DNA from 4 places in the Cellulomonas sp. NPDC057328 genome. Region 3 is predicted to be linked to each of the others. Evidence: riboswitches for the same ligand, from Rfam matches in the RefSeq annotation. Region 3 holds a riboswitch; each other region holds the start of a gene.
The links. Region 3 has a riboswitch for thiamine pyrophosphate ahead of thiM (hydroxyethylthiazole kinase). Riboswitches for the same ligand answer to the same signal wherever they lie in the genome.
Positions count from the first base shown of each region.

Region 1 (7,103 bases), on a different contig from region 3:
CCAGATGCGCACGGGCCTGCGTGAGCAGCAGGTCGGCCAGCTGTCGGCTTGCCGCCACGCGCTCGATCCGCCCATCGGCGATCAGCCGATCCACCTCTACGCGACCACGCTCCCAGCGGACGATCATCGTGAGAGCTCCAGGCGTAGGAGGGGACGTTCTCTGACCGTGCGGACGAACGGGTCCTCGTCGGACAGCCACGCCGAGCGACGTAGTCGATGGATGGTCACCGGAACCCTGAGCGCGTCCTCGGCCTCGGCAGCGACGTCGTTGAGGCGTACCCGCGGCACGTCGCCGATGACGAGCACGTCGACGTCACCGGGCTGATCCCCAGGGACGCCCGTGAAGCGGGCGGCCCAGGAGCCGTAGACGTAGGCCTCCTCCACCTCGGGCACGGCCGAGAGGAGGCTCTGCAGCACCGCGGGCGGGCCGTAGGTGGCGGCGATGATCTCGGTCAGGGGTCGGCGGAGCCGGTAGTCCGGGTTCGCGTGGACGAGCCGTGCGCGGCCGACGCGCGTGTCCCCCAGGACACCGGCCTCCACCAGCCGAGACACCTCTCGATGGACCACGGTGGGCTGTTCCCCGGTCAGGCGCGCGATGTCGGCGAGGGTGAACTGCTTCTCGGGCTGGAGCAGCAGCAGTGCCAGCACCGTCGCTTGCGTGTGCGACCTGAGGTAAGGCGCCAGTGCGGGCGGCGGCATTCGCATAACCTGACGATATCGTCACGTTATCGGATCCCGCAACGGCGTACGCTCGCGACAGCACTTCTCACGCCGCGTCGGTCATCGCCTCCTGCGGCGAGGTGGCCGCGCCCACCGCGACGAGGACGCCCCCGACCGCGAGCAGCGCCGCCACGGGTGCGACGTCGCCGGACGCCGCCTGCAGCGGCGGCAGCCAGAACGGGTACAGCGCCGGCAGCACGATCGACAGGCTGTACGCGGTGCCGTAGCCGCTGGACCGGACGGCCGGCGGGAACCGCTCGGCGAGGTAGGCACCGATCGGCCCGTACGCGGAGACCGTCACGACCTGCAGCACCGTCACCAGCACGACGAGGGCCCCGGGCGACGCCGGGCCGGCGAACGCCGCGAGGTACGTCGCCGGCGCCAGGACCGCGGCCGCGACACCGAACCCGGCGAGGAACCGGCGGCGGCCCACGCGCGTCGACGCGTGCCCGCTCGCGACCATCGCCACCGCCGAGACGGCCGTCGCGACGAGCATCGTGCGCGTCACCGCCGCGCCGTCGAGGCCGGCGACCACGCCGAGCTGCGACGTGACCACGGTCACGCCCATGGTGGTGAACAGCCACAGGCCCGTCATCAGCACCATGAGGCGCCACAGCCGGTGCCGCTCCGCGCCGACCAGCACGGTCGTCAACGGCCGCGCGGCCGGGGCGGCCGCCGCGCGCTCCGGGGTGTCGCGCACGTGCCGACGGAAGTGCACGACGGCGGCGAACGCGAGCACCGCGCCGACCACGAACGGCACGCGCCACCCCCACGCGGCGTACCCGTCGGCGCCGAGCACGCCCAGCAGCACCAGGACGAGAGCCGCGATCGTCGCGTTGGCCGCCGGCGACATCGCCATGACCAGCCCGCTGACGAACCCGCGCCGCCGCGGCGCCGACCACTCGATCGCGAGCGGCACCGCCGACGTGTACCCGCCGCCGATGAGCACCCCGCTGACGAACCGCAGCGCCACCACCGCGAGCAGCACCGCCTCGTGGCTCATCGCCGCGACCGGCAGCGCCGCGATGAGCAGCGTCGTCACCCCGAGGCCCAGCATGCTGGCCCGGGCGACGACGGCCCGCCCGACCCGGTCGGCGAGCGACCCGAGCAGCGCGGCCCCGAGCGGGCGGCCGACGAGGGTCGCGACGAACACGAGCCCCGCGTACGTGACGACGGCGCGGGTGCCGTAGAGCTCGGCCGCGACGGGCGCGAGCGCGAGCACCGGCAGGAAGATGTCGAACTGGTCGACGTAGTTGCCGAGGACGCCGCCGCGCACGGCGGCACGGGCGGGGTCGGCACGTCCCGGGGCCGGGTCGGCCGGCGCCTGCGCGCCGGGAGTGGGCAGGACAGGACGGACCTCAGGCATGGCACTCCCTACGCCGGCATGACCCGGACAGGTTCGGACGGTCGACGGCCCGACAGCCGTCCTCTCAGCCCGCTGGTGCGGGCTCCCGTGTGGTGGTGGCGGCGATGCTAGCGACGCCGGGCGCAGCGCTGCGGGGGCGTCCACGGGCGGCGTCGTGCCCGGTCCGCACCTGGCGGCGGCCGAAACGGTTCGGGCCTGGTGGGGGCGGCGGGACGGCCGGAGTATCGACGGCAGCGCCGCCCGCCGCGGGCCGGGCGCAGTCCGACGAAGGAGTCGACCGATGCCCCGCTCCGCGCCGCAGCACGTCCCCGCCGGCGGGCCCCGACGCCGCCGGACGTCGCTGGTCCTCGCCGTCGCGCTGGCCGCCTCCGGGCTGGGCCTGGCGTCCACCGGCCCCGCGGCGACGACCCCCGCCGCGCACGCCGCCGTCCTGCCCTACCAGGACGCCGCGCTGCCGACGGCGACCCGGGTCGCGGACCTCCTCGGCCGCATGACGGTCGACGACAAGATCGGCCAGATGACGCAGGCCGAACGGGCGGTCGTGACGCCGGGTGACATGACGACGTACCGGCTGGGGTCCGTGCTCTCCGGCGGCGGCTCGGCGCCGACACCCAACACGACGGCGGCCTGGGCGGACCTCTACGACGGCCTCCAGCGCGGGGCGCTGGCGACCCCGCTGCAGATCCCGATGCTGTACGGCATCGACGCGGTGCACGGGAACAACAACGCGCTCGGCGCGACGATCTACCCGCACAACATCGGCCTCGGCGCGACGCGGGACCCGCGGCTCGTGCAGGACATCGGGCGCGCGGTCGCGGAGGAGGTCACCGCCACGGGCGTGGACTGGACGTTCGCGCCGTGCCTGTGCGTCGCCCGGGACGACCGGTGGGGGCGCACGTACGAGTCGTTCGGCGAGGACCCCGCGATCGCCTCGGCCATGGCCTCGATGGTGACCGGCTTCCAGGGCGAGCGGCTCGGCGGGCCGGCGTCCGTGCTGGCGACGGCCAAGCACTACCTCGGCGACGGCGGCACGGTCGGCGGCGACGACCAGGGCGACGTCCGGGCGACCGAGGCCGAGCTCCGGGCGGTGCACCTGCCGCCGTTCCGGGCCGCGGTCGAGCGGGGTGTCGGCTCGGTCATGCTGTCGTACAGCAGCTGGAACGGCGTCAAGATGCACGGCAACCGCTACCTGCTCACGGACGTCCTCAAGGGCGAGCTCGGGTTCGAGGGCGTCGTCGTCTCGGACTGGGCCGCGATCGACCAGCTCGACGGCGCGCGGGGGTTCACCGCGCAGGAGGTCGCCACGGCGGTCAACGCCGGGCTCGACATGATCATGGTGCCGAACGACTACCGGACGTTCCTCGGGCACCTGCGCCAGGGCGTGCAGAGCGGTGCGATCCCGATGTCCCGCGTCGACGACGCGGTGCGCCGTGTCCTCACGCAGAAGATCGAGCTCGGCCTGTTCGAGCGGCCCTTCGCCGACCGCTCGTACGCCTCGACGGTCGGCAGCGCCGCGCACCGCGCGCTCGCCCGGACCGCGGTGCAGAGGTCGCAGGTCGTCCTGAAGAACACGGGCGTCCTCCCGCTCGCCCCGACGGGCGGGAAGGTGTGCGTCGCCGGGCGCAACGCGCACGACATCGGCAACCAGAGCGGCGGCTGGACGCTGTCGTGGCAGGGCGCGAGCGGGGCGACCGTGCCCGGCACGACCATCCTCGAGGGCGTCCGCGAGGTGCTCGCCGGGCGCCGCACCACGACGTTCGCGGCGGACGCGGGCAACGTCGACGCGTCGTGCTCCGTGGCGGTCGCGGTGGTCGGCGAGACGCCGTACGCCGAGGGCGAGGGGGACCGCCCGAACGGGCTCGCGCTCGACGCCGTCGACACCGCGGCACTCGACCGCATCCGGGCCACGGGGGTGCCGACGGTCGTCGTGCTCGTGTCGGGGCGCCCCCTGGACGTCTCCGGCATCCTGCCGTGGGTGAGTGCGCTCGACGCGGCGTGGCTGCCGGGCAGCGAGGGCGCCGGCGTCGCGGACGTCCTGTTCGGCCGCGTCGCACCGACCGGGACGCTGCCGGTGTCCTGGCCGGCCTCGGCGACGCAGCAGCCCGTCAACGACGGCGACGGCCGGACGCCGCTCTTCCCGCTCGGCGCGGGGCTGACGTGGTCGGTCGACGGGACGGGCCCGACACCCTCCCCGACGCCGACGGCCTCCCCGACACCGACGCCCACCGTGACCCCCGCGCCGACCCTCACCCCGACGCCCACCGCGACGCCCTCACCCACGCCCCCGCCGACACCGACGCCGACGTCGACCGCGACGCCCGCGGCGTGCACCGCCGCCTGGCGCACGGACAACGCCTGGGGCAGCGGGTTCACGGCCACCGTCACGGTCCGCTCCACGGGCACCGTGCCGCTGCGCGGCTGGCGCGTCACGTGGGCGTGGCCGGACGGCACGCAGCTCGCGCACGGCTGGAACGCCACGTTCGGCCGCAGCGGCGCGACGCAGACCGCGGCGAACGCGTCCTGGAACGGCACGCTCGCGCCCGCGGCGTCCACCGCGTTCGGGCTGCAGGGCACGTCGGCCGGCGCGGCGCCGGCGCCGCTGCTCACCTGCACCGCGACCTGACCCGTCAGGGCGCCTCGCCCGCGCGCAGCCGCGCCAGCCACGCACGTGCCTCGACGAAGTCCGCGTCGGCCGTGCCGACGTGCACGGTCGGGGCGACCGCGTCCGCGCGCGGGTACGAGCCGAGGAACCGCACGTAGGGGCAGCGCCGGTGCAGGCCCATGAGCGCCTCGCCCATGCGCTCGTCGGTGATGTGCCCCTCGGCGTCGATGGAGAAGGAGTACCGGCCCAGCGCGTCGCCGATGGGGCGCGACTCGATGCGGGACAGGTTCACGCCGCGCACGGCGAACTGCTCGAGCATCGCGAGCAGGGCGCCCGCCTCGTTGTCGGGCAGGTGCACGACGAGGCTCGTCTTGTCGGCGCCGGTGCGCGGCGGCACCGCCCCGGGCGGGCCGACGACGACGAACCGGGTCAGCGCCGACGCGTTGTCGGCGACCTCCTCGGCGAGCGGGGTCAACCCGTACGTGGCGACGGCGGCGGGCGGGACGAGCGCCGCGTCGAACGGCAGCGCGTCGGCGTCCCCGGCCGCGAGCGCCTCGACGAGGAGCGCGGCCGGCGCGGTGTTGCTGGTCGCGGGCACGTGCACGGCCCCGGGCAGGTGCGCCGCGAGCCAGCGGCGGCACTGCACCCACGCGTGCGGGTGCGCCGAGACGCGCGCGACGTCCGCGAGCCGCGTGCCGGGCGCCCCGACGAGCGTGAACTGCACGGGCACCAGCACCTCGCGCAGCACGAGCAGCGGGTCGCCCGTGGCCAGCGCGTCGAGCGTGGCGGTGACCCCGCCCTCGACGGTCGACTCGATGGCGACGACGGCGTAGTCGGCCGCTCCGGAGCGCACCGCCGCGACGGCCGAGCCGACGTCCGTCTGCGGCAGGTACTCCGCCTCGTCCGGGGACGCGACGCTCCGCAGCGCCTGCTCGGTGAAGGTCCCGGCCGGCCCCAGGTACGCGTAGCGCGGCACGCTCATCGACCCTCCCGATCGTCGTGGCGGCCGCCCGTGCGGCCCCGCCGAGCGTAGTGCGCGCCCGTACGCTGAGGCGGTGCCCCGGTCCCTGCGCGCCCTCGTCCCCGCCCTGCTCGCCGTGCTCACGGCCGTGCTGGGCGTCGGCGCGGCGACGCCCGCGGCCGCGGCACCGGCCGCGTCGGGGGCGCCCGCGGCGTCCGCGCCCGGCACGCCCGTGCCCGGTCCGGTCGTGCTCGTCGGCGTCACGGGCCTGCGGTGGGACGACGTCGGCTCGCTGACCACGCCGGCACTGTGGGAGCTGTCCCGCGACGGGTCGGTCGGCGCCGTCGCGGCGCGCTCCGTGGCGACGCGCTCCTGCCCCGCGGACGGCTGGCTCGGCGTCTCCGCGGGCGCCCGCGCGGCCGACCTGCCCGCCGAGGACCGGACGTGCCGCAGCCTGCGCGGCCCCGGCGAGGCGGGCGGGGTCCCCGGCTGGGACGACTACCTCTCGGCCGCGGAGGCCGAGTCCTACGGCGCGCGGCCGGGGACCCTCGGCCGCGTCGTCGCCGAGGCCGGCGCGGCGGCCGTCGGCATCGGCCCGGGCGCCGCGATCGCGCTCGCCGACCCGCAGGGCCTGCCCGTGGGCGAGCACATCGCCTCGCCCGCCTCCCCGTCCGCCCTGGGCCGCCTCGTGCGCGACGCCCGGGACGCGGACCTGCTCGTGGTCGACGCCGGCCAGATCCGCGACCCCGGCTACGGGACCGCGCCGCGCCTGCCGTCCGCGGACCCGACGGCCGCACCGGGCACGGAGGAGCCGGAGGAGCAGGCGCCGCTGGGCGGCGAGACCGACACGTCCGACCTGCCGGGGTCCGAGGCGATCGTCGAGCCGTCCCGCGCGCAGCAGGCCGTGACCGTCGACGCCCGCGTCGGCGCGGTCCTCGACGCCCTGCAGGGCAGCGACGCCACCGTGCTGGTCGTCTCGCTCGCCGACTCGGGCCGCGTCCGGCTGCAGCTCGCCGCGGCGACGGGCCCGCGCCCCACGGGCGCCGGCTACGGCGAGAGCCTGCTGACCTCGGGCTCGACGCGCCAGCCCGGCATCGTGCAGGCCACCGACGTGACCCCGACCCTGCTCGCCCTGCTCGGGCTGCTGGACGACGCGCCCGCGCTGCCGGGCGCGGAGATCCGCCCGGTGGCCGGCCCCGCCACGGGCGGTGCGCGCGTCGCGGGGCTGCTCGACGCCCAGGAGGAGGCATCCGCGGTCACGCGCGTCTCCGGCACGTTCTCCGCGCGGCTCGTGCTCGCGCAGGCCGCCCTCTTCGTCGCCGCCGCCGTCGTCCTCACACGCCGCGGCCGGTCCGACGGGCGCCGGCTGCGCCCGTCGCTGCGCGTGCTGCACGTGGTCTCGCTCGCGCTCGCCGCCGCCCCGGTCGCGTCGTTCCTCGTCGGCCTCGTGCCGT
Region 1 is NZ_JBHUZW010000033.1:6,077-13,179, reverse strand. It holds gene ACFUMH_RS08300 (HEPN domain-containing protein) at 1-127, opposite strand, end outside; gene ACFUMH_RS08295 (hypothetical protein) at 124-705, opposite strand; gene ACFUMH_RS08290 (MFS transporter) at 767-2,086, opposite strand; TPP riboswitch at 2,075-2,185, opposite strand; gene ACFUMH_RS08285 (glycoside hydrolase family 3 N-terminal domain-containing protein) at 2,367-4,709, shown strand; gene pheA (prephenate dehydratase) at 4,714-5,670, opposite strand; gene ACFUMH_RS08275 (hypothetical protein) at 5,744-7,103, shown strand, end outside.
Region 1: it holds a riboswitch for thiamine pyrophosphate, as region 3 does, so the genes downstream of both, ACFUMH_RS08290 (MFS transporter) here and thiM (hydroxyethylthiazole kinase) in region 3, are expected to answer to the same signal.

Region 2 (7,103 bases), on a different contig from region 3:
CCGGCCCGGGGTGTACGTGACGCCCGGCGCGGACTACGACCGCGACACCCGCTACATCACGACGCGCATCACCGCCGACGGCCGCGACGGCTGGCCCGTGGAGGCCGGCCGCTACCGGTTGGTGGTCTCCCGCGCGTGCCCGTGGGCGAGCCGCGCGGTGGTCGTGCGGCGCCTGCTCGGCCTCGAGGACGCGCTGTCGATGGGCGTCTGCGGGCCGACGCACGACGAGCGCTCGTGGACGTTCGACCTCGACCCCGGCGGCGTGGACCCGGTGCTCGGCATCGAGCGGATCCGCGACGCCTACCTCGCGCGGGACCCGGAGTACCCGCGGGGCATCACGGTGCCCGCGATCGTGGACGTCCCCTCCGGGATGGTGGTGACGAACGACTTCGCGCAGATGACGCTCGACCTCGAGACGGAGTGGACGGCGCACCACCGCCCCGGCGCGCCGGACCTCTACCCCGAGGCGCTGCGCGACGAGATCCACGCGGTCGACGCGCGCGTCTACCGCGACGTCAACAACGGCGTGTACAAGTGCGGCTTCGCCGGGTCGCAGCGGTCGTACGAGCGCGCCTACGACCGCCTCTTCGCCGGTCTGGACTGGCTGACCGAGCGCCTCGGCGACCGCCGCTACCTCGTCGGGGACACGATCACCGAGGCGGACGTGCGGCTGTTCACGACGCTCGTGCGCTTCGACGCCGTCTACCACGGCCACTTCAAGTGCAACCGCACGAAGCTGACCGAGATGCCGGTGCTGTGGGCCTACGCGCGGGACCTGTTCCAGACGCCGGGCTTCGGCGACACCGTGGACCTCGTCCACATCAAGCAGCACTACTACGAGGTCCACACGGACATCAACCCGTCGGGCGTCGTGCCCCGCGGCCCGCTCGTGGGCGGCTGGCTCACCCCGCACGGTCGCGAGGCGCTGGGCGGCCGGCCGTTCGGGGACGGCACGCCGCCCGGACCCGTGCGGGACGACGAGCGCGTCGCGGCCGGGCACGGTGCGGACGGCGACGGGGAGGGCGCGGCATGAGCGGCACGTCGGACGCGCCGTCGACGCCGCTGCCGCACGCCTCCGCCGAGCCGCGCGACGGCACGGCCCGCGAGCACGTGCGCGCCTACGTGGCCGCCGCCGTCGCGGCGCTCGTCGCCGCCGGGCCCGGCCTCGAGCAGGGCGACGACGACGCCGTGCACGACGCGCGCGTCGCGACCCGGCGCCTGCGCACCGCACTCGGGGTGTTCCGGCCCGTCCTGGACCGCGAGCGCGTCGAGCCCCTGCGGGACGACCTGCGGGCGCTGGGCCGGCTGCTCGGGGACGTGCGCGACCCGGCGGTCGAGCGCGACGCCCTCCTGCGCGGCCTCGAGCGGGAGCCCGACGAGCTCGTCGTCGGGCCGGTCCGCACGCGCGTGGACGACGACCGGCGCGCCGCCCGCACCGCGGCGCTCGACCCGCTGCGCACGCACCTGGCGTCCGGGGCGCACCGGCGCACGCTGGCCGCGCTCGCCGCGCTCGCCGAGGACCTCCCGGCCGGTCCGCGCGCCGACGAGCCGGCCGACCGCTTCCTTCCCCGCCGGGCGCGCCGCGCCTGGCGCCGCTTCGACGCGGCCGTGGGGCGCGCCCTCGCCCTGCCACCCGGTGACGCGCGCGACCACGCGCTGCACGAGGCCCGCAAGGACGCGCGCCGCGCCCGGTACGCGAGCGAGGTGGCGGCGTCCGCCGTCGGCCGCGCCGCGCACCGGTCCGCACGTCGCGCGAAGGACGTGCAGTCCGCGCTCGGCGACCACCACGACGCGCGCGTGCGGCAGGCCTCCCTGCGCCGGATGGCGATGCAGGCCCACCTCGACGGCGAGAACGCCTTCACGCTGGGCCGCCTGCACGGGCTGGCGGAGGCGGCCGCGGACGCCGCGGAGCGCGAGTCGGTGACGGCGATCGACCGCGCCCGGCGGCGCCGCGGCTGGCTCGGCTGAGGCGACACACCGCCGTCCTCCTCGCGCGGACCGGCGATCCCGTCCCGGGAGGCCGGTCCGACGCCCCGCCCGTAGCGTGGAGGGCATGACGGATCGCCCCGAGGTGGAGCAGTTCTTCGACGAGTACGCGCGCGGGCTGCTCGCCCGCGACGCCGGCGCGGTCGCCGGGCTGTACGCGGTGCCCGCGCTGATCGCGTTCCCCGCCCAGTCGCTGGCGGTGGCCGACCGGTCGCAGACCGAGGCGTTCTTCACGAGCGCGTGGGAGCAGTACGACGGGGTCGACGACGTCTCGTCCGACGTGCGGGTCGTGGCGGAGACCGGCCACAGCGTCTGGGCCGACGTGACCTGGCGCTACGGCGACGAGCGGACCGAGCGGTTCATCTACCAGCTCGTCGACGACGCGGGGACCTGGCGGATCGCCGTGCTGACGCCGATCACCGACTGAGCCGTGGGGCCGGGCAGGGCCCGGCCCCGCGGCTTCCGCGGACGACCCGTGCAGCGGACGGCGCGGGACCGCGGACGCCCTGGTGCCGCAGGCGCGGGCCGCGCTAGGGTCGGCGCCACACGCCCCCGGGGAGCGCAGGAGCGCTGAGAGTGCCGGCCGGACGCCCGTCGTCCCACCGGCTGACCCGTGGAACCTGATCTGGTCAGCACCAGCGTAGGGAGCAGGGCTCGTGCCGCGGCGACCGCGGCGCGCCTCGTCCCCGTCGCGCGCCCCCGCGGCTGCGCGCCGGGGCGGGACGCGCACGGGTGCCGGGGTGCGTCGCGTCCTCCTGCCCCGGCTGCGTCCTCACCCGGGGGCCCGACCCCGGGAGGACCCGTGACCCGCACGACCGCCAACCCGCCGCCCGCGACGGCCCCGCACGACCCGACGGGCGCCGACGCGCCGACCCCCGCGGCGACGCCGCTCCGCGCGCCCGCCGGCGACGGCGCGGCGGCCCGTGCGCGCGCCGCCGCCCTCGGGGTGGGCGCCCGCGTGTCGGTGCACCCGCACCGCGACGACTTCGCCGACGTGCTCCTCGGTGCGCTGGCCGTGCTCGACCGCACCGGCGTCGACGTCGTCACCGACGACGTGTCGACGCTCGTGCGCGGCCCCGAGGCGGACGTCCTGCGGGTCGTCGTCGACCTCGTCGCCGCGGTCGCGCGCGAGGGCGGCCACGTCGTGGCGCACGTCCACCTGTCACGCGGCTGCCCCGGCGAGGTCGCGTGCGACCTCGGCGACGACGTCGTCCTCGCCCCCGTCGACCTCGCCCCGCCGGCGCCCGTGGGCGTGCCCGCGAGCGCGCACTGGGCTCTGTACCCGCTCGGCGTGGGCGGGCACCTCGACGCCGTGCTCGCGGCGGTCGACGAGGCGGGGACGCGCGTGCGCGTCACGTCCGAGCACTGCGTCACGCGGCTCGACGGCGACCTCGCCGACGTGCTCGGGACGGTCGCGCTGGCGTGGGCGCGCACCGGCGAGCACGTGCGGCACGTCGTCACGCACGTGACCGTGTCCGTCGGGTCGCCGTCCGTCGGGTCGCCGTCCGTCGGGTCGCCGTCCGTCGCGTCGTCGGCGGTGGCGCCGTGACCGCGGCCGGGCGCGACGTCGCGCCGGACGCGGGCGCCGACCGCGTCGACGCCGACCGGAGCGCCGACGCGCCGGTCGTCGACGTGCGGGCACGGCGCGGGCTCACGCTCTCCGAGCTGGTGCTGCTGGCGGTGCTCGCGGTCGTGTTCGGGTTCCTGTACTGGGCCCTGGTGCAGGCGTGGGCGGCGCTGCAGATCGCGATGGGGCCGTTCGGCGACCTGGCGCAGCACGTGCTCATCGGCGGGTGGATGGTCGTCGCGCCCCTCGCGATCTACATCGTCCGCAAGCCCGGCGTCGGGGTGGTCGTCGAGCTGGTGGCCGCGCTCGTCGAGGTCGCGTTCCTCGCCTCGCCGGTCGGGCCGATGCTGCTGCTCGTCGGGCTCGTGCAGGGCGTCGGCGCCGAGCTGGCGTTCACGCTCACCCGGTACCGGCGGTACGGGTGGTGGGTCTTCGTCGCGAGCGGCGTCAGCGCCGGGCTCGCCAGCACGCTGCTCGGCACGGTGCGGTACGGCTGGCACCTGCAGGACCTGTTCGCGCTGCGCATCGGGCTGCAGGTGGTGAGCGGCGTCGTGCTGTGCGGGCTGCTCGCGCGCGTCCTCGGGGACGCGCTCGCCCGTACCGGTGTGCTCGACGAGACGGCGCTGGGCCGCGAGCGGCGTGCCCGGCGGGCGGCGCGCGGTGCCGGCGCGGACGGTGCCGGCGCGGACGGGCCCGGCGTGGACGAGGCCGGCGTGGACGGGGCGACGGCGTGATCGAGGTGACCGGTCTGCGGGTGCGCTGGCCGCACGCCGGGGACGACGTGCTCGCCGGCGTGGACCTGCGGGTCGACGCCGGCGAACGGGTGCTGGTGCTGGGCACGTCCGGGTCGGGCAAGAGCACCCTGCTGCGCACCCTCGCCGGCGTCGTGCCGCAGCAGGTCGACGCGTCCACGTGGGGCGACGTGCGCGTCGCCGGGCACCGCGTCCTCGCCCCGGTCGCCCCCGGGGCGCCCGCCGTGCCGACGACCACGACGGCCGGCGTCGCCCGCGACGTCGGCACGCTCACGCAGGACCCGTGGGCGCAGCTGTGCCTGCCGACCGTGGCGGACGAGGTGGCCTCGGGGCTGGAGCACCGGGGCGTCCCGCGGGAGGAGATCGGCCCCCGCGTGCGCGCGGCGCTCCTCGCCGTGGGGGCCGCGCACCTGCACGGTCGCCGGACGGCCGGGCTGTCGGGCGGCGAGGGGCAGCGGGTGGCGCTCGCGACGGTCCTGGCGGCGCGTCCGCGGGTGCTCCTGCTCGACGAGCCCACGGCGCTGCTGGACCCCGCGGGCGCCGCCGCCGTGGGCGCTGCGGTGGGCCGCGCCGCGGCCGGGCGCGCCACGCTGCTCGTCGAGCACCGGCTCGACGAGCAGGGCGGGCAGGGCCCGGACGGGGCCGCCGGCGGTGCACGCACCGGGCCGGGCCGCGTCGTCGTGCTCGGCGCGGCGGGCCGCGTGCTCGCCGACGGTCCGACCCGCGACGTGCTGGGCGACCTGGCCCCCGACCTCGCCGCGCTGGGCACGTGGCTGCCCTGGTGGGCCGAGCTCGCCGCCGCGCGGGTGCGCGACCTGCGGGACCTGCCGGCCCCGTCGTCCCCCCGCGCCCCGGCCGGGTCCCCGGTGCTCCTCCACGCCCGCGACCTCCGTGTCCGGCGCGGGGGCCGCACCGCGGTCGACGGGGTCTCGCTCGACGTGCGCGCCGGCCGGGTGACCGCCGTCGTCGGGCTCAACGGGTCGGGCAAGAGCTCGCTGCTGCTGGCGCTCGCCGGGCTGCTGCCCGCCGACGGGGTCGTGCGCGGCCCGCGCCCCGCGCTGGTCCTGCAGCGGCCGGAGCAGCAGCTGCTCGCCCGGACGGTGCGGGACGACGTCGCCTGGGGTCTGCGCCGGGCGCGGGTGCCCGACGTCGACGCCCGCACCGACGCGGCGCTCGCCGCCCACGACCTCACGCCGCTCGCCGGCGCGGACCCGTTCCGGCTGTCGGGCGGCCAGCAGCGCCGGCTCGCGGTCGCGGCGGCGACGGTCGGGGACCACGACGTGGTGCTCGCGGACGAGCCGACCTTCGGGCAGGACCGGGCGACGTGGCGCACGTGCGCGCGGGCGTGGCGCGGGCTCGCGGACGCCGGGCGCGGCGTCGTCCTGGTGACGCACGACGTGCGGCTCGTGGCGGAGGTGGCCGACGACGTGCTGGTCCTGCGCGACGGGCGGGTGCTCGCGCACGGTCCCGTGGACGCCGTGCTCCGCGCCGGGGCCCTGCCCCGCGCCGGCCTCCCGCTGCCGCCGGCCGTGCGTGCGGCCGTCGCGGACGGCCGTCCGCTCGCCGCCGTGCTCGGCGCGCTCGCCGCGCGCACCCGCGAGCCGGCGGCGGAGGCGCTCGCATGACGCCCGCCGCAGCGCCGGTGCCCCGCCCGTCGGCGCTCGCGCGGCGGGACCCGACGCTGGTGCTCGCCACCCTGCTGGTGGTCTCGCTGCTCCTGCTCGTCCCCGTCGACCCGTGGACCCCGGGTGCGCTGCTGGTCGTGGCGGTCGTGGCGGCACGCGCCGGCGGCGTCCCGTGGCGGACGCTGCTGCGCGGCGCCGCGACGTTCGGCCCGTTCGCCGCGTCCGTGCTCGCGGTCAACCTCGTGACGCGCCCCGGCGTGCCGGTCGGGCACGTGGGCGGGCTCACCGTCACGGACGTGGGCGTCCTCGTCGGCGCGGGCCTGGCGGTGCGCACGCTGCTCGTCGGGACGCTCGCGGTCGTGGTGGCGTCGTCGCTGGACCCCGTGCGGCTCGTCACGAGCCTGCACCAGCGGGCCGGCCTGACGTCCCGGTGGGCCGCGGCGCTGCTGGCGGGGCACCGCGTGCTCGAGCAGCTGCCCGCGCGCTGGGTCGCCGTCCGGCAGGCCCAGGCGGCACGGCTGCCGGGGCCTCGCCCGCGTCGGCCCGGCCGGCTGCCGGCGCACCCGGGTCTGCTCGGCAGGGCGGCGTTCACGCTCCTCGTGGTGACGCTGCGGCAGGCGCAGCAGATGGCCGTGGCGCTCGAGACCCGTGGGGTCGGGTCGGGGCCGCGGACCGTGCACCGGCCCGTGCCCCTCGGGGTCCGGGACGGCGTGCTCGCGGCCACCGCGCTCGGCGTCGTGCTGCTGGTGGGCCTGACGACGTGGCGGCTCGGCCTCCTCGAGACGTGGGGCACCGTGGGCCGGTGACACGGCCGGCCCGCGGTGGACGGCGGCCGGCGCCGGGCCGTCCGCCGTCTCAGGCGGCGTGCACCTCGCGGACGCTGACCCGCACCACGTTGCGCCACGGGTCCGCGAACCGGAGCGTGGCGCCGTCGTCGTCGGGCGTCACGCCCGCCGACCGGACGCGCTCGCGCAGCGCCCCGAGGTCGTCGGCCGTCGGGACGACCACGCGCACCTCGCCCAGGCCGAGGGACGACGCCCGCGGCCCCGCGCCCGCGGTGCCCCACGTGTTCATCGCGAGGTGGTGGTGGTAGCCGCCGGCCGACACGAACAGCGCGCCGTGCCACTCGGCCTGCACCTCGAAGCCGAGCGCGTCCACGTAGAAGGTGCGCGC
Region 2 is NZ_JBHUZW010000044.1:15,294-22,396, reverse strand. It holds gene ACFUMH_RS09990 (glutathione S-transferase family protein) at 11-1,033, shown strand; gene ACFUMH_RS09985 (CHAD domain-containing protein) at 1,030-1,968, shown strand; gene ACFUMH_RS09980 (hypothetical protein) at 2,054-2,413, shown strand; TPP riboswitch at 2,539-2,634, shown strand; gene ACFUMH_RS09975 (YkoF family thiamine/hydroxymethylpyrimidine-binding protein) at 2,789-3,535, shown strand; gene ACFUMH_RS09970 (ECF transporter S component) at 3,532-4,287, shown strand; gene ACFUMH_RS09965 (ABC transporter ATP-binding protein) at 4,284-5,930, shown strand; gene ACFUMH_RS09960 (energy-coupling factor transporter transmembrane component T family protein) at 5,927-6,736, shown strand; gene ACFUMH_RS09955 (VOC family protein) at 6,786-7,103, opposite strand, start outside.
Region 2: it holds a riboswitch for thiamine pyrophosphate, as region 3 does, so the genes downstream of both, ACFUMH_RS09975 (YkoF family thiamine/hydroxymethylpyrimidine-binding protein) here and thiM (hydroxyethylthiazole kinase) in region 3, are expected to answer to the same signal.

Region 3 (7,103 bases):
ACGCACGAGGACGGACGACCACCGGGGCGCTGACCGCGCTCGGGCTCATGCTCACCGGTGGCGTCGTCACGGCAGGGGCGGCCCAGGCCGCCGTCTCACCGGACGCCCCGGTGGTCATCTCGGAGGTCTACGGGGGCGGCGGCAACAGCGGCGCTACCCTGAAGCAGGACTTCGTCGAGCTGTACAACCCGGGCGACACGCCCGTCGACGTGTCGGGCTGGGCGGTGCAGTACGCGTCGGCCGCCGGCGCGTCGTGGCAGGTGACGCGCCTGACCGGTGCGAGCGTCCCGGCGGGCGGGCACCTGCTCGTCGGGCAGGCGCGGGGGTCGGGCGGCACCGTCGACCTCGCGCCCGACGTGACGGGCACCATCGCGATGAGCGGCAGCGCGGGCAAGGTCGCGCTGACGTCCTCGCCGCAGGCGCTCACCTGCGGCACGGGGTGCGCGGACGTCCCCGCGGTGGTCGACCTCGTCGGCTACGGCGCGAACGCCTCCTCCTTCGCCGGCTCGGCACCCGCGCCGGGCACGGGCAACGCGACGTCGGCGTCGCGCGACGCCGACGGCACGAACACGGCGGACAACGCGGCCGACTTCGCGGTCGGCGCGCCGACGCCGGCCGCCGCCGGTGCGGACCCGGGCGAGGAGCCGGAGCCGACCGACCCGACCGCGCGCACGATCAACGAGATCCAGGGCACCGGCCCCGCGTCGCCGCACGTGGGGGAGCGCGTCACCACGACCGGTGTCGTGACCGCCGCGTACCCGACGGGCGGCTTCCGCGGGTACGTCCTGCAGACGCCCGGCACGGGTGGCGGCGCCCCCGCCGGCCGGACGTCGTCGGACGCGCTCTTCGTCTTCTCGGCCGCCACCGCCGGGGACGTGCAGGTCGGCCAGCACCTGCGGGTCACGGGCGAGGTCGCCGAGTTCAACGGCCTCACGCAGCTGACGGTCGGCGCGGCCGCCGACGTCGCGGTGCTCGACCCGGCCCCGGCCCCGGCGCCCGTCGAGGGCGCGTGGCCCGCCGACGACGCGACGCGCGAGGCGCTCGAGTCGATGCTCCTGCTGCCGACGGGCGACCTCACGGTCTCCAACACCTACTCCACCAACCAGTACGGCGAGGTGGGGCTCGCGACCGGCACGACGCCGCTGCTGCAGCCGACCGAGGTTGCGCGCCCCGGCACGCCGGAGGCCGCCGCGGTGGCCGCCGACAACGCCGCGCGCCGCGTCACGCTCGACGACGGTGCGACGACGAACTTCCTCGGCCAGGACGCGGGCGGCCTCACGCCGCCGTACGTCTCCACCGAGAACCCGGTCCGCGTCGGCGCGGCGGTCCAGTTCGTCGCCCCGGTGGTCGTCGACTACCGCAACAACGCCTGGAAGCTGAACCCGACGGCCCCGCTGACGGCAGGCGGCACGGCTCCGGCGACGTTCGAGGACGACCGCACGGCGGCCCCCGAGGCCGTCGGCGGCGACGTGTCCGTCGCGTCGTTCAACGTCCTCAACTACTTCACGACGCTCGGCGCGCAGACGCCGTCGTGCGAGGCGTACACGACCCCGGGCGGCGAGCCGGTCACGGTGGACGAGGGCTGCGACCAGCGCGGCGCCTGGGACCCGGACGACCTGGCCCGCCAGCAGGAGAAGATCGTCGCGGCGATCAACGGCCTCGACGCGGACGTCGTCGGGCTGCTCGAGATCGAGAACTCCGCGCGCGTCGACGGTGTGGCCGACGAGGCGCTCGCGACGCTGGTCGAGGCGCTCAACGCGGCGGCCGGCGAGGAGCGCTGGGCGTTCGTGCCGTCGTCGGACGAGCTGCCGGACCCGTCCGGCCAGGACGTCATCACGAACGCGCTCATCTACCAGCCGGCGGCGGTGTCCCCCACGGGCGCCTCGCGCGCCCTCGGTGACCAGAGCGACGACGGCGAGGCGTTCCAGAACGCGCGCGAGCCGATCGCGCAGGCGTTCACGCCCGTGGGCGGCGGCGAGGCGGTCCTCGTCGTGGTCAACCACTTCAAGTCCAAGGGCTCGGCCGGCCCGTGGCCGGGCGACGCGGACGCCGGCGACGGCCAGGGCGCGTCGAACGAGTCGCGCGTCCGGCAGGCGACGGCGCTGCGGGACTGGGTGCCGACCGTGCAGGGTGACGCCGAGGCCGTCGCGCTCGTCGGCGACTTCAACGCCTACACGCGGGAGGACCCGCTGCAGGTGCTCTACGACGCCGGCTACGTCGACGCCGTGAGCACGCTCGCGCCCGGGCAGTGGAGCTACTCGTTCCAGGGCCTGTCGGGCTCGCTCGACCACGTGCTGCTCAACGAGGCCGCCGCGGGCCGCGCGACGGGTGCCGACGTCTGGGAGATCAACGCCGGCGAGTCCATCGCGCTCGAGTACAGCCGCTACGGCTACCACGGCACGACGTACCACGACCCGGGCCCGTACCGGTCGTCGGACCACGACCCGGTGGTGGTCGGCCTCACGGTCGGCGACGCGAACACGGGCCCGGTCGACCTGACGTTCCTCAACGTCAACGACTTCCACGGCCGCATCGACGGCAACACCGTCAAGGTGGCGGGCACGGTCGAGCAGCAGCGCGCGGCGGCCGAGGCGGCGGGCGGCGCGGCGGCGTTCCTCTCCGCGGGCGACAACATCGGCGCGTCGCTGTTCGCGTCCTCCGTCCAGCGGGACCAGCCGACCATCGACGTGCTGAACGCACTCGACCTCGCGGCGTCGGCCGTGGGCAACCACGAGTTCGACGGCGGGTACGACGACCTCGTCGACCGCGTGATCGCGGGCGGCGAGAACGCCGAGTTCCCCTACCTGGGCGCGAACGTCTACCAGGCGGGCACCACCACCCCGGCGCTCGACGAGTACGCGCTGCTCGACATGGCCGGCGTCACGGTCGGTGTCATCGGCGCCGTCACGCAGGAGACGCCCACGCTCGTCAGCCCGGGCGGCGTCGCGTCGCTCGAGTTCGGCGACCCCGTCGAGGCGGTCAACCGCGTCGCGGCGCAGCTGACCGACGGCGACGAGGCGAACGGCGAGGCCGACGTGCTCGTCGCCGAGTACCACGAGGGCGCCGGTGCGGGCACGCCCGACGGCGCGACGCTCGAGGAGGAGGTCGCCGCGGGCGGCGCCTTCGCCGACATCGTCACGGGGACGTCCGCCGCGGTCGACGTCATCTTCACCGGGCACACGCACAAGCAGTACGCGTGGCAGGCGCCCGTGCCGGGCGAGGACGGGACGCGGCCGGTGCTGCAGACCGGCTCCTACGGCGAGTTCCTCGGCAAGGTCGTCCTGACCTACGACCGCGGGTCCGGCGAGGTGACGGCGTCCACGGCGGAGAACGTCGCGCGCACCACCACGGCGGACGCCGAGCTCGTCGCGGCCTTCCCGCGCGTGGCCGAGGTGCAGGGCATCGTCGCCGCGGCGCTCGCGTACGCGGCCGAGGTCGGCAACCAGCCGGTGGGCTCGGTGACGGCGGACATCACGACCGCGTACGCCGGCGGCTCCTACGTCGACGGCCGCTACGTCGGCCCGGGCCCGCTGCCGAGCACGGGCCGCGACGACCGCAGCCGCGAGTCCACGCTCGGCAACCTCGTCGCGGACGCGCTGCTCGACACGCTCGACGCCCCGGAGCGGGGCGGCGCGCAGATTGGCGTCGTCAACCCCGGCGGCCTGCGCAACGAGCTGTTCCAGGCCCCGGACGGCACGATCACGTACGCCGAGGCCAACGCGGTCCTGCCGTTCGTGAACAACCTCTGGACGACCACGCTCACGGGCGCCCAGGTCGAGACGATGCTCGAGCAGCAGTGGCAGACGGACGAGGACGGCAACGTCCCGAGCCGGCCCTACCTCCAGCTGGGGCTGTCGGACAACGTCTCGTACACGTACGACGCGTCCCGTCCGCAGGGCGACCGCATCACGTCGGTGACGGTCGACGGCGCGCCGCTCGACCCGGACGCCGAGTACCGGATCGGCACCTTCTCGTTCCTCGCGCAGGGCGGCGACAACTTCCGCGTCTTCGAGGACGGGCAGGACACGGCGGACTCCGGTCTCGTCGACCGGGACGCGTGGATCGCGTACCTGCAGGCGAACCCCGGCCTCACGCCGGACTTCCGGGAGCGGGCGGTCGGCGTGCCGGCGCTCGACCCGGTCGAGGCCGGCGCGGAGATGACGTTCCCCGTCACCGGGCTCAACCTCACGAGCCTCGGTGCGCCGGACAACACGTCGCTCGAGGTGCGCCTCGACGACGTCGCGCTGGGGACCGCCACGCTGACCCGGGGTGAGGGGCCCGACGCGTCGGGCGCGGTCACGGTCACGGTGCCCGCGGGCACCGAGCCCGGGACGCGGACGCTGACCCTCGTGGCGCAGCCGAGCGGCACGACGGTGACGGTGCCGCTGGTCGTCGAGGCCGGCCTGCCCGCGTCCACGACGACGCTCACCGCGGAGCCGGACAGCCAGGTGCACGGCGACCTCGCGCCGCGGGTGCGCCTGACGGCGCGGGTGACGGCCGACGCGCCCGTCACCGGCGAGGTCACGTTCGTCGCGGGGGAGACCGTGCTCGGCACGGCGCCGCTGCGCGGCGGCCAGGCCCGGCTGACCCTGCCGGCGGGCACGCCGGCCGGGACGTACGACGTCGTCGCCCGGTACGCCGGCACCGACACGGTCGGCGGCTCGGAGTCGGCGCCGGTCACGGTGACGGTCGAGAAGGTCGGCAGCAGCACCACGCTGAACGTGCTCTCCTCGCCGTTCGCGTTCCTGCCGTCGGCGTGGGTCGCCACGGTCCGCCTCGACACGCTCCGCCTGCCCTCGGGCACGGTGGAGCTGCGCGAGGGCGACCGGGTCGTGGCGCGGGCCGACGTCGTGCTCGGCATCGCGGTCGGCACGCTGCCGCGCGACCTCGGCCGCGGCACGCACCGGCTCACCGCGGTGTTCGTGCCGGACGACGCGGCGAACGTCGAGGGCAGCACCAGCCGGACGGTGACCGTGCGTCGCTGACCCGTGCGCGCGGCGACGGGGGTGGGTCCACGGGGCCCACCCCCGTCGTCGTCCCCGGGCACGGCGGCCTCCCGCCCGGCCGCCCGACCGGCCGGGTCCGCCAGGTGGTCCGGTATGTCCGCGCGGGGCCCGCGCTGCGCTACGGTGGCCGGCGACACGGGGTGCCCTGCACCAGGCAGGGCTGAGATCACACCCGTCGAACCTGATCTCGTTAGCACGAGCGAAGGGATGTCGCGATGACGACGCCTGCCGTCCCCTGCCCGCCCGAGGACCTCGCCGCCCGCGCGGGGCTCGCCCTCGACGACCTGCGGGCCCGGACCCCGCTCGTCCAGTGCCTGACCAACGAGGTGACGACGAACCTCGTGGCGAACGCCCTGCTCGCGATCGGCGCGTCGCCGGCCATGGCCTCGGCACCCGGTGAGGCCGAGGAGCTGGCTGCGGTCGCGGGCGCCGTGCTCGTGAACCTCGGCACCCTCGGTCCCGACCAGCGGGCGGCGGTCGCGCCGACCGTCGCCGTCGCCGCCGGTGCCGGCACGCCGTGGGTGCTCGACCCCGTCGCCGTCGGCGTGCTGTCGGTCCGCACCCGCCTCGCGGCCCGCCTGGTGGCGGAGCGACCGGCCGTCGTGCGCGGCAACGCCAGCGAGGTCCGCGCGCTCGCGGGCCTGACCACCGCCGGGCGCGGCGTCGACGCCGGGGACGAGGTGGACGCCGCGGCGGAGGCGGCCGACGCGCTGGCCCTCCGCACGGGCGGCGCGGTCGCGGTCAGCGGGCCCGTCGACCTCGTCACCGACGGGCGCACGCGGGTGCGGCTCGCCGTCGGCGACCGCCTGCTCACCACCGTGACCGGCGCGGGGTGCGCGCTCGGCGGGCTCGTCGCGGCGTTCGCCGCCGTGACGGACCCGCTCACCGCCGGTGCGGGTGCCAGCACGGCGCTGGGGGTGGCGGCCGAGCGTGCGGCGCAGGTGGCCCGGGGGCCGGGCTCGTTCGTCCCGGCGCTGCTGGACGAGCTGCACGCGCTCACCGGCGCGGACCTCGCCGAGCGGCTCGTCGTCGCGGCGCGCGTGGCGGTGCCCGCATGAGCCGGCTGCCCGACGGCGTGTACCTCGTGCTCGACGCCGACGTGTGCGCCGCGGCCGGGCACGCGCCCGCCGCCGTCGCGCTGGCCGCCGTGCGCGCCGGGGTCCGCACCGTTCAGCTGCGCGCCAAGCACGCCGGCGTCCGCGACCAGGTCGCGCTCGCGGTCGCCGTCGCCGACGCCCTGCGCGACGCGCCGCCCGCGGTGCTGCTCGTGGACGACCGTGCCGACGTGGCCCTGGCCGCCCGGTCGCGCGGTGCGCGCGTCGACGGCGTGCACGTCGGCCGGTCCGACCTGGAGGTGGCCGACGCGCGCGCGCTGCTCGGCCCCGACGCGGTGGTCGGCGTGTCCGTCGGCCGCCCCGGCCTCCTGCCCGAGGCCGCGGGAGCGGACTACGTCGGCGCCGGACCGGTGCGCCTCACGCCGACCAAGCCCGAGGCCGGGCCGGCGCTCGGGGCGGACGGCGTGCGCGCGGTGGCGGACGCCACCGCGCTGCCCGTCGTGGCGATCGGCGGGCTGTCCGCCGCGGACGCGCCGACGCTGCGCCGGGCCGGCGCGCACGCCCTCGCGGTGGTGAGCGCCGTGTGCGCGGCGCCCGACCCCGGCGGCGCCGCCGCGGCGCTCGTCGACGCCTGGGCCCGTGCCGCGGTGCCGGCGGTGACCCGGTGAGCGCGCACCGCGTCCGCGTCCTGTCCGTCGCCGGCACCGACCCCACCGGGGGCGCGGGCATCCACGCGGACCTCAAGTCGTTCGCGGCGCACGGCGCCTACGGGATGGCCGTCGTCACGGCGCTCGTCGCGCAGAACACGCACGGCGTCCGGGCCGTCCACGTGCCCGACGTCGCGTTCCTGCGCGCGCAGCTCGACGCGGTGAGCGACGACGTCACGGTCGACGCCGTGAAGATCGGCATGCTCGGCACGCGCGCCGTCGCGGACGAGGTCGCGGCGTGGCTCACGCGCACGCGTCCACCCGTCGTGGTGCTCGACCCGGTGATGGTGGCGACGAGCGGCGACCGTCTGCTCGACCGCGACGCCGAGGAGGCC
Region 3 is NZ_JBHUZW010000147.1:1,175-8,277, reverse strand. It holds gene ACFUMH_RS17555 (ExeM/NucH family extracellular endonuclease) at 48-4,985, shown strand; TPP riboswitch at 5,133-5,231, shown strand; gene thiM (hydroxyethylthiazole kinase) at 5,222-6,064, shown strand; gene ACFUMH_RS17545 (thiamine phosphate synthase) at 6,061-6,729, shown strand; gene thiD (bifunctional hydroxymethylpyrimidine kinase/phosphomethylpyrimidine kinase) at 6,726-7,103, shown strand, end outside.

Region 4 (7,103 bases), on a different contig from region 3:
GTGCAGGCCGGCGCGGTACAGCAGCGGGTCGCGGCGGTCGCCGGCGTCCAGGCCCAGCACCGACAGCGTCACGCGGTCCTCGCCGGGGTGCTGCTCGAGCGCGAACCGCAGCTGCTGCGCAAAGGCGACCCAGCCCTCGTCGATCTCGTCGTACACGCCGTCGTAGGCCGCGAGGCCGTCGTGGCTGCGCCGCGTGATCGTCAGGTGGGTGCGGCGCGGCTCGTCGTCGCGCGCCGTCACCGTGAGCACGTCGTGGTGCGGCCACGTGAGCGTGCGGCGCGTGACGCCGTCGGCGTGCTCGTGGTGCTCGCGGACCTCGGCTCCGAAGATCTGCCGGATCTCGTCGTCGAGGCCGTCGTAGTCCCAGCCGAACCAGCGGCGGACGAGCTGCGGGTCGCGCAGGTGCGCCCACACGGTGGCCACCGGGGCGGCGACGTCGAGGGACACGATCGGGCGGTCTTCCAGCGTCATCGCTGCTCACTTCCGTCGCGGGTCACGAGCCGGTGTGCTGCTCCGACGTTACCCACGCACCCGGCAGCGCGGCCAGGGCGGCGGCGTCCGCGCGCAGCGGCACCGCGGTGCCCGGGTCGCAGGACCAGCCGGCGGGCGCGAGCGCCGTCACACGGCCGGCGCCCGGCACGTCGACGACGACCTCGGTGCGGCCGCGGCGGGAGCGGAGCACGGCGACGGTGCCGGTGACGGTGCCGCCGTCGGGGGTGCCGCTCTCCGCGGCGACGCCGTCCGTACCGCCCGTCGTGACGACGAACGCACCCGCCGCGAGCGCGAGGGTCGTGCCGGCGACGGGCACGGGGTCGAGCGCCCCGACGAGCGCGCGCACCGCCGCGGGCGCCGCCGCGGGGTCGGCCGGCACGTCGACGAACGCCTCGTACCCGAGGAACTCCGCGACGCGGCGCGACGCCGGCCGCGACCACAGCTCCGCGGGCGCGGCGACCTGCAGCAGGCGCCCGGCGTCCATGACGGCGACGCGGTCGGCGACGGCGAAGGCCTCGTCGTGGTCGTGCGTGACGAAGAGCGCGGTGGTGCCGGTGGTGACGAGGACGTCGCGCAGGTCGAGCGCGAGGCGCTCGCGCAACGACCGGTCGAGCGCGGACAGCGGCTCGTCGAGCAGCAGCAGGCGCGGGCGCGGCGCGAGGGCGCGGGCCAGCGCGACGCGCTGCCGCTCGCCGCCCGAGAGCGTGGCGACGTCGCGGCGCTGCGTGCCGGGCAGGCCCACCAGGTCGAGGAGCTCCGCGACGCGCGCGGCCTGCGCGGCGCGGGGGGTCTCGGCCAGCCCGTACGCGACGTTGCGGGCGACGTCGAGGTGGCCGAACAGCTGGCCGTCCTGGAAGAGCAGGCCGAACCCGCGCCGGTGCACGGGCACGCCGGTGACGCCGACGCCGTCCCACGCGACGTCGCCGCCGGCGAGCGGCTCGAGCCCCGCCACGGCGCGCAGCAGCGACGACTTGCCGCACCCCGACGGGCCGAGCAGCGCCACCACCTCGCCGACGGGCACGTCGAGCGACACCCCGTCGACGGCGGCGCGCGCCGCACCCGGGTACCGCACGACGACGTCCCGCACGCCCAGCCCGTCGCTCACCAGCTGCTCCCCACGCCCGGCGTGCGCAGCCGCTCGCACACCGCCACGATCCCCGCGGTCAGCGCCGCGAGCAGCACGGACGCCGCCAGGGCCGTGCCGTAGTTGTCGACGCCCGGCCGGCCGAGCAGCCGGAAGATCACGACCGGCAGCGTCGGGCTCTCCGGCCGGGCGAGGAAGGACGTCGCGCCGAACTCGCCGAGCGACGCCGCGAACGCGAACCCGAGCGCGAGGCCCAGCGAGCGGACCGCCACGGCCAGGTCCACGGTCCGCAGGACGCGCCCCGGCGCGGCACCGAGCGTCGCCGCCGCCTCGCGCAGCCGCGGGTCGATCGCCCGCAGCACCGGCAGCACGGTGCGCACGACGAGCGGCACGGCGACCACCGCCTGCGCGACGGGCACGAGCACGCCGGACGTGCGCAGGTCCAGCGGCAGCCCGAACGGCCGGTCCAACGAGACGAGGAACCCGAAGCCCACGGTCACCGCCGACACGCCCAGGGGCAGCATGAACAGCGCGTCGAGCCCGGCCACGGCGCGCCGCCCGGCCGGCCGTCGCGGGCGCCGCGACACCACGAGCGCGACGAGCCCGCCGACGACGAGCGCGAGCACGGTCGCGTCGAGGGCGACCCGCAGCGACGTCACGGTGGCCTCGAGCGCGCTGACGCGCAGCACGTCCGCCGGCTGCGCGAGCCGCGCGTAGCTGTCCAGCCCCCAGCCGTCGGGCGTGCGCAGCGACCGGACGACGAGGTTGACGAGCGGCAGCGCCAGCAGGCCGACCGCGGTGACCGCCGTGACGGCGACCGCGACGGCGTCGAGCGGGTCCCGCATCCGCACGGGGTGCGCCGCGTCGACGGGCTCGGTGAGCGCGAGCGCGCGCTCGGTGCGGCGCCGCGCCCGGCCGGCGAGCACGAGCGCGCCGACCACGACGACGAGCTGGAGCACCGACAGCACGGCCGCCGCGCGCAGGTCGAGGAACTGCGTCGTCTGCACCCAGATCTCGGTCTCGACGGTGCCGAACTGCCGCCCGCCCAGCACGAGCACCGTGCCGAACGCCGTCGCGCAGAACAGGAACGTCAGCGACGCCGCCGACGCGATCGCCGGCGCGAGCGCGGGCAGCGTCACCGTGCGGAACGCGCGCCACGGCGACGCACCCAGCGACCGCGCGGCCTGCTCGGCGCGCGGGTCCAGCCGCTCCCACAGGCCGCCGACCGTGCGCACGACGACGGCGTAGTTGAAGAACACGAGCGCGAGGACGATCGCCGTCCGCGTGCCGTCCAGCCCGAGCCCGCCGAGCAGGCCGCCCTCGACGAGCAGCGACCGGAACGCGACGCCCACCACGACGGTCGGCAGCACGAACGGGACCGTGACGAACGCGCGCAGCGCGCCGCGCCCGCGGAACGTGCACCGGTGCAGCAGGTACGCGCCCGGCACGCCCAGCAGCACCGCGCCGAGCGTGCCGAGCGTCGCCTGCGTGAGCGTCTGCCCGACGATCCGCCACGTGCGCGGCCGGGACAGCACGTCGGCGAACCCGCCGAGGTCGAGCACGCCGTCCGCGACGAACCCGCGCCCCACGATCGCCGCGACCGGCCAGGCGAAGAACACGCCGAGGAACAGCAGCGGCGCCGCGACCGCGGCCGCCCACGCGAGGACGCGCCCGAGCGGCACCCCGCCGCCGCGGACCCCGGGGGGTGCGGCGGCGGGGCGGGCCCGCTCGAGCGTCGTCGTCATGGCCGGGTCGTCAGCCCACGACCGTGTCGGACCACTGCGTCAGCCACTCCTCGCGGTGCGCGTCGATGTCCGCGGCCGGGACCTCGAACGGCTCCTCGGCGAGCGGCGCCCACCGCGTCCACTCCTCCGGCAGCTCCACGGCCGAGCTCACCGGGTACACGTACATCGACGTCGGGATGTCGGCCTGCACCTCGTCGGAGAGCAGGAAGTCGATCAGCTGCGCCGCGCCCTCCGGGTTCTCGGCGCCCGCGAGCACGCCCGCGTACTCGACCTGGCGGAAGCACGTGTCGAGCAGCGCGCGGGTCGTCGGCTCCGTGCCGCCCTCGGGGACGGTGAACGGCGGGGACGACGCGTACGACAGGACGACCGGGCGCGGCCCGTCGCCGCCGCCGGCGGTGAAGTCGGTGTAGTAGGCCTCCTCCCAGCCGCTCGCGACCTTGAGCCCGTTGTCGCGCAGCCCCGCCCAGTACCCCGTCCAGCCGTCCTCGCCGTACGCGCCGACGGTGGCGAGCAGGAAGGCCAGGCCCGGCGACGACGTCACGGGGTCCGGCACGACGACCAGGTCCCGGTACGCCGGGTCGAGGAGGCTCTCGAGCGTCGTCGGCTCGGGGACGCCCTGCGCCGCGAACCACGTCGTGTCGACGTTGAGGCAGACGTCCGAGTAGTCCACCGCGATCAGCGCACCCTCGTCGTCGCCCTCGACGGCGTAGGCGGCGGCGTCCTCGGCGGCGGGTGCCGTCACGTCGGCCGGGACGACGACCCCCTCGTCGAGCGCGCGCGTCGCGAACGTGTTGTCGAGGCCGTAGACGACGTCGCCGAGCGGGGCGTCCTTGGTGAGCACGAGCTGGTTCGCGAGCGCGCCGGCGTCGGCCTGCTGCACCACCTCGACGGTCAGGCCCGACTCCTCCTCGAACTGCTCGAGCAGGCCCTCGGCGAGCGCGAACGACTCGTGCGTGACGAGCGTGACCGTGCCGGCGTCGGCGCTGCCGCTGGGGTCGCCGGACGCGTCGTCGGCGCCGCCGCCGACCGCCGAGCAGGCGCTCAGCGCGAGGGACGCGACGCCGGCGAGGGCGAGGGTGCGGGCACCGGTGCGGGTGCGGGGGGTCATGTGGTCGTGTCCTCCGTCGTCGTGCGGAGGGGTCCCACGCCGACGCACGCACCCGCGGGGACGCACGACCGGCGGGGAAAGAGCTAGCCCGACTCCCTACGCCGGTATCACCCGGATCAGGTTCGAGGGTCTGCGGTGGTCCGCACTCTCAGCGTCCAGCGCGTCCTCGCGGACGCCCGACGCTCCCCTGTCGTTCACCGCGATCCTAGACCCGTGCACCGACGTCGTCGGACACGCGTCCGACGCCCGGCCCCCGGGTCCGCAGCGGCGCCCGGCGCCCACCGGACTGCGGAGTGCCCCGCACCCCGTTAGCGTCGTGCCAGCACCGCAACACGGCGCACGACCTGGGAGGACGCGTTGGGCGACAACGACAAGTCGATGGTGGCGAAGCTCGTCGGGATGGGCGTGACGCTCGGTGCGGCGTGGGTCGCGCACAGGGTCGTCGAGCTCGGCTGGGAGAAGGCCCGGGGCCACAAGCCGCCGGCACCGGACTCGACCGACGACGACATCAACTTCTCCGAGGTCGCCGTGGCGGCCGTCATCACGGGTGCGGTGGTCGCGCTGTCGCGCGTGCTGGCGACCCGCGGCGCGGCCAAGCTCATCGCCCGCTAGCCGGTCTCACCCTCGCGGCCCCTGTGAGATCGCGGGTCCGCTGCGAGGTCGCGGGTTCGGTGTGAGGTCGCGGGCTGGAAACCGCGACCTTGCACGCAACCCGCGACCTCGCGTCCGGTGGGGGATCGGCGGGCGCGCGTGCGTCAGTGGCCCGCGCCCAGGCGGCCCGCCAGGCGGTCCAGGCGGGCCGCGCTGTCGGCGTTGACGCCGACGAACTCGACCTCCGTGCCGCGGGCGGCGTAGCGCTGCCGGATCGCGTCGAGCGCCGCGACCGTGGACGCGTCCCACACGTGCGCCCGGGACAGGTCGACGACGACGCGCGCCGGGTCGCCGGCGTAGTCGAACCGGTGCACCAGGTCGTTGGAGGACGCGAAGAACAGCGCGCCCTCGACGGCGTACACGCGCTCCCCGTCGTCGTCCGCCGCGTCGAGCCGCGTGACCGTCGTCAGGTGCGCGACGCGCCGCGCGAACAGCACCGTCGCGACGAGCACGCCGACGCCCACGCCGTACGCGAGGTTGTGCGTCGCCACGGTCACCGCGACGGTCGCGACCATCACCGCGGTCTCGGACAGCGGCATGCGGCGCAGCGTGCGCAGCGAGTGCCAGTCGAACGTCCCGACGGCCACCATGACCATCACGGCGACCAGCGCCGCCATCGGCATGATCGCGACGACGTCGCCGAGGCCCACGCACAGCACGAGCAGGAAGACGCCCGCGAGGAACGTGGAGATGCGGGTCCGCGCCCGCGACACCTTCACGTTGATCATCGTCTGGCCGATCATCGCGCAGCCGCCCATGCCGCCGAAGAACCCGGTGACGACGTTCGCGACGCCCTGCCCCCATGCCTCGCGCGTCTTGTCGGAGTGCGTGTCGGTGACCTCGTCGACGAGCTTCGCCGTCATGAGCGACTCGAGCAGCCCGACCACGGCCATCGCCAGCGCGTACGGGAGGACGATCTGCAGCGTCTCGAGCGTGAACGGCACGTCCGGGACGAGGAGCGACGGCAGGCTCTCCGGCAGCGCGCCCTCGTCCCCGACGGTCGGCACGGCGATGCCCGCCGCGACGACCAGGACGGTCAGCAGCACGATGGCGACCAGGGGCGCCGGGACGACCGTGGTGAACCGCGGCAGCAGCACCATGATCGCGATCCCCGCCGCGACGAGCGGGTAGACGACCCACGGCACGTCGACCAGGTGCGTCAGCTGCGACGTGAAGATGAGGATCGCCAGCGCGTTGACGAAGCCGACCATCACCGAGCGGGGGATGAACCGCATGAGCCGCGCGACGCCGGCGAGCCCGAGCACGACCTGGAGGACGCCCGCGAGCACCACGGTCGCCAGGAGGTAGTCGAGGCCGTGGTCGCGCACCACCGGCGCGACGACCAGCGCCACGGCTCCCGTCGCGGCGGAGATCATCGCCGGCCGCCCGCCGACGACCGCGATCGTGACCGCCATGGTGAACGACGCGAACAGCCCGACGCGCGGGTCCACGCCGGCGATGATCGAGAAGGCGATCGCCTCGGGGATGAGCGCGAGCGCGACGACCAGCCCGGCGAGCACCTCGGTGCGCAGGCGCGCGGGCGAGCGCAGCGCGGAGCGGACGGACCACGTGGCGTCCGCCTCGGGGGCGCCGTCGACGGGGACGGGCGTGGGCGCCGGGTCGGCGCGCGGGACGACGGGCGCGGGCTCGCGGGGCGTGTCGGCAGGCACAGCTGTCCCCTTCCGGGGGTGATGCGGGGCGGGGACCGTGCGCGGCGTCGGGCACGGCAGGGCGTGGCGCCCTGGGGCGGCGGCAACTCTACCCTCACGTGAGGGTAGGGTCGACCGTCCCGGCCGGCGGTGGCCGACGACCCGGCAGGATGTGCCCATGACCGACGGCTCGCAGGCGACGACCATGCACATCGGCGCGGTCGCGGAGCGCACGGGCCTGTCGCTGCGCACGCTGCGGCACTACGACGAGGTCGGCCTGCTGCGTCCGTCCGGCCGCACCGACGGCGGCTTCCGCCTGTACACGGACGCCGACGTCGAGCGGCTGCTGCTGATCCGGCGCATGAAGCCCCTCG
Region 4 is NZ_JBHUZW010000006.1:60,314-67,416, reverse strand. It holds gene ACFUMH_RS02470 (hypothetical protein) at 1-471, opposite strand, end outside; gene ACFUMH_RS02465 (ABC transporter ATP-binding protein) at 494-1,597, opposite strand; gene ACFUMH_RS02460 (ABC transporter permease) at 1,594-3,321, opposite strand; gene ACFUMH_RS02455 (thiamine ABC transporter substrate binding subunit) at 3,332-4,429, opposite strand; TPP riboswitch at 4,506-4,628, opposite strand; gene ACFUMH_RS02450 (DUF4235 domain-containing protein) at 4,787-5,041, shown strand; gene ACFUMH_RS02445 (SulP family inorganic anion transporter) at 5,185-6,750, opposite strand; gene ACFUMH_RS02440 (MerR family transcriptional regulator) at 6,908-7,103, shown strand, end outside.
Region 4: it holds a riboswitch for thiamine pyrophosphate, as region 3 does, so the genes downstream of both, ACFUMH_RS02455 (thiamine ABC transporter substrate binding subunit) here and thiM (hydroxyethylthiazole kinase) in region 3, are expected to answer to the same signal.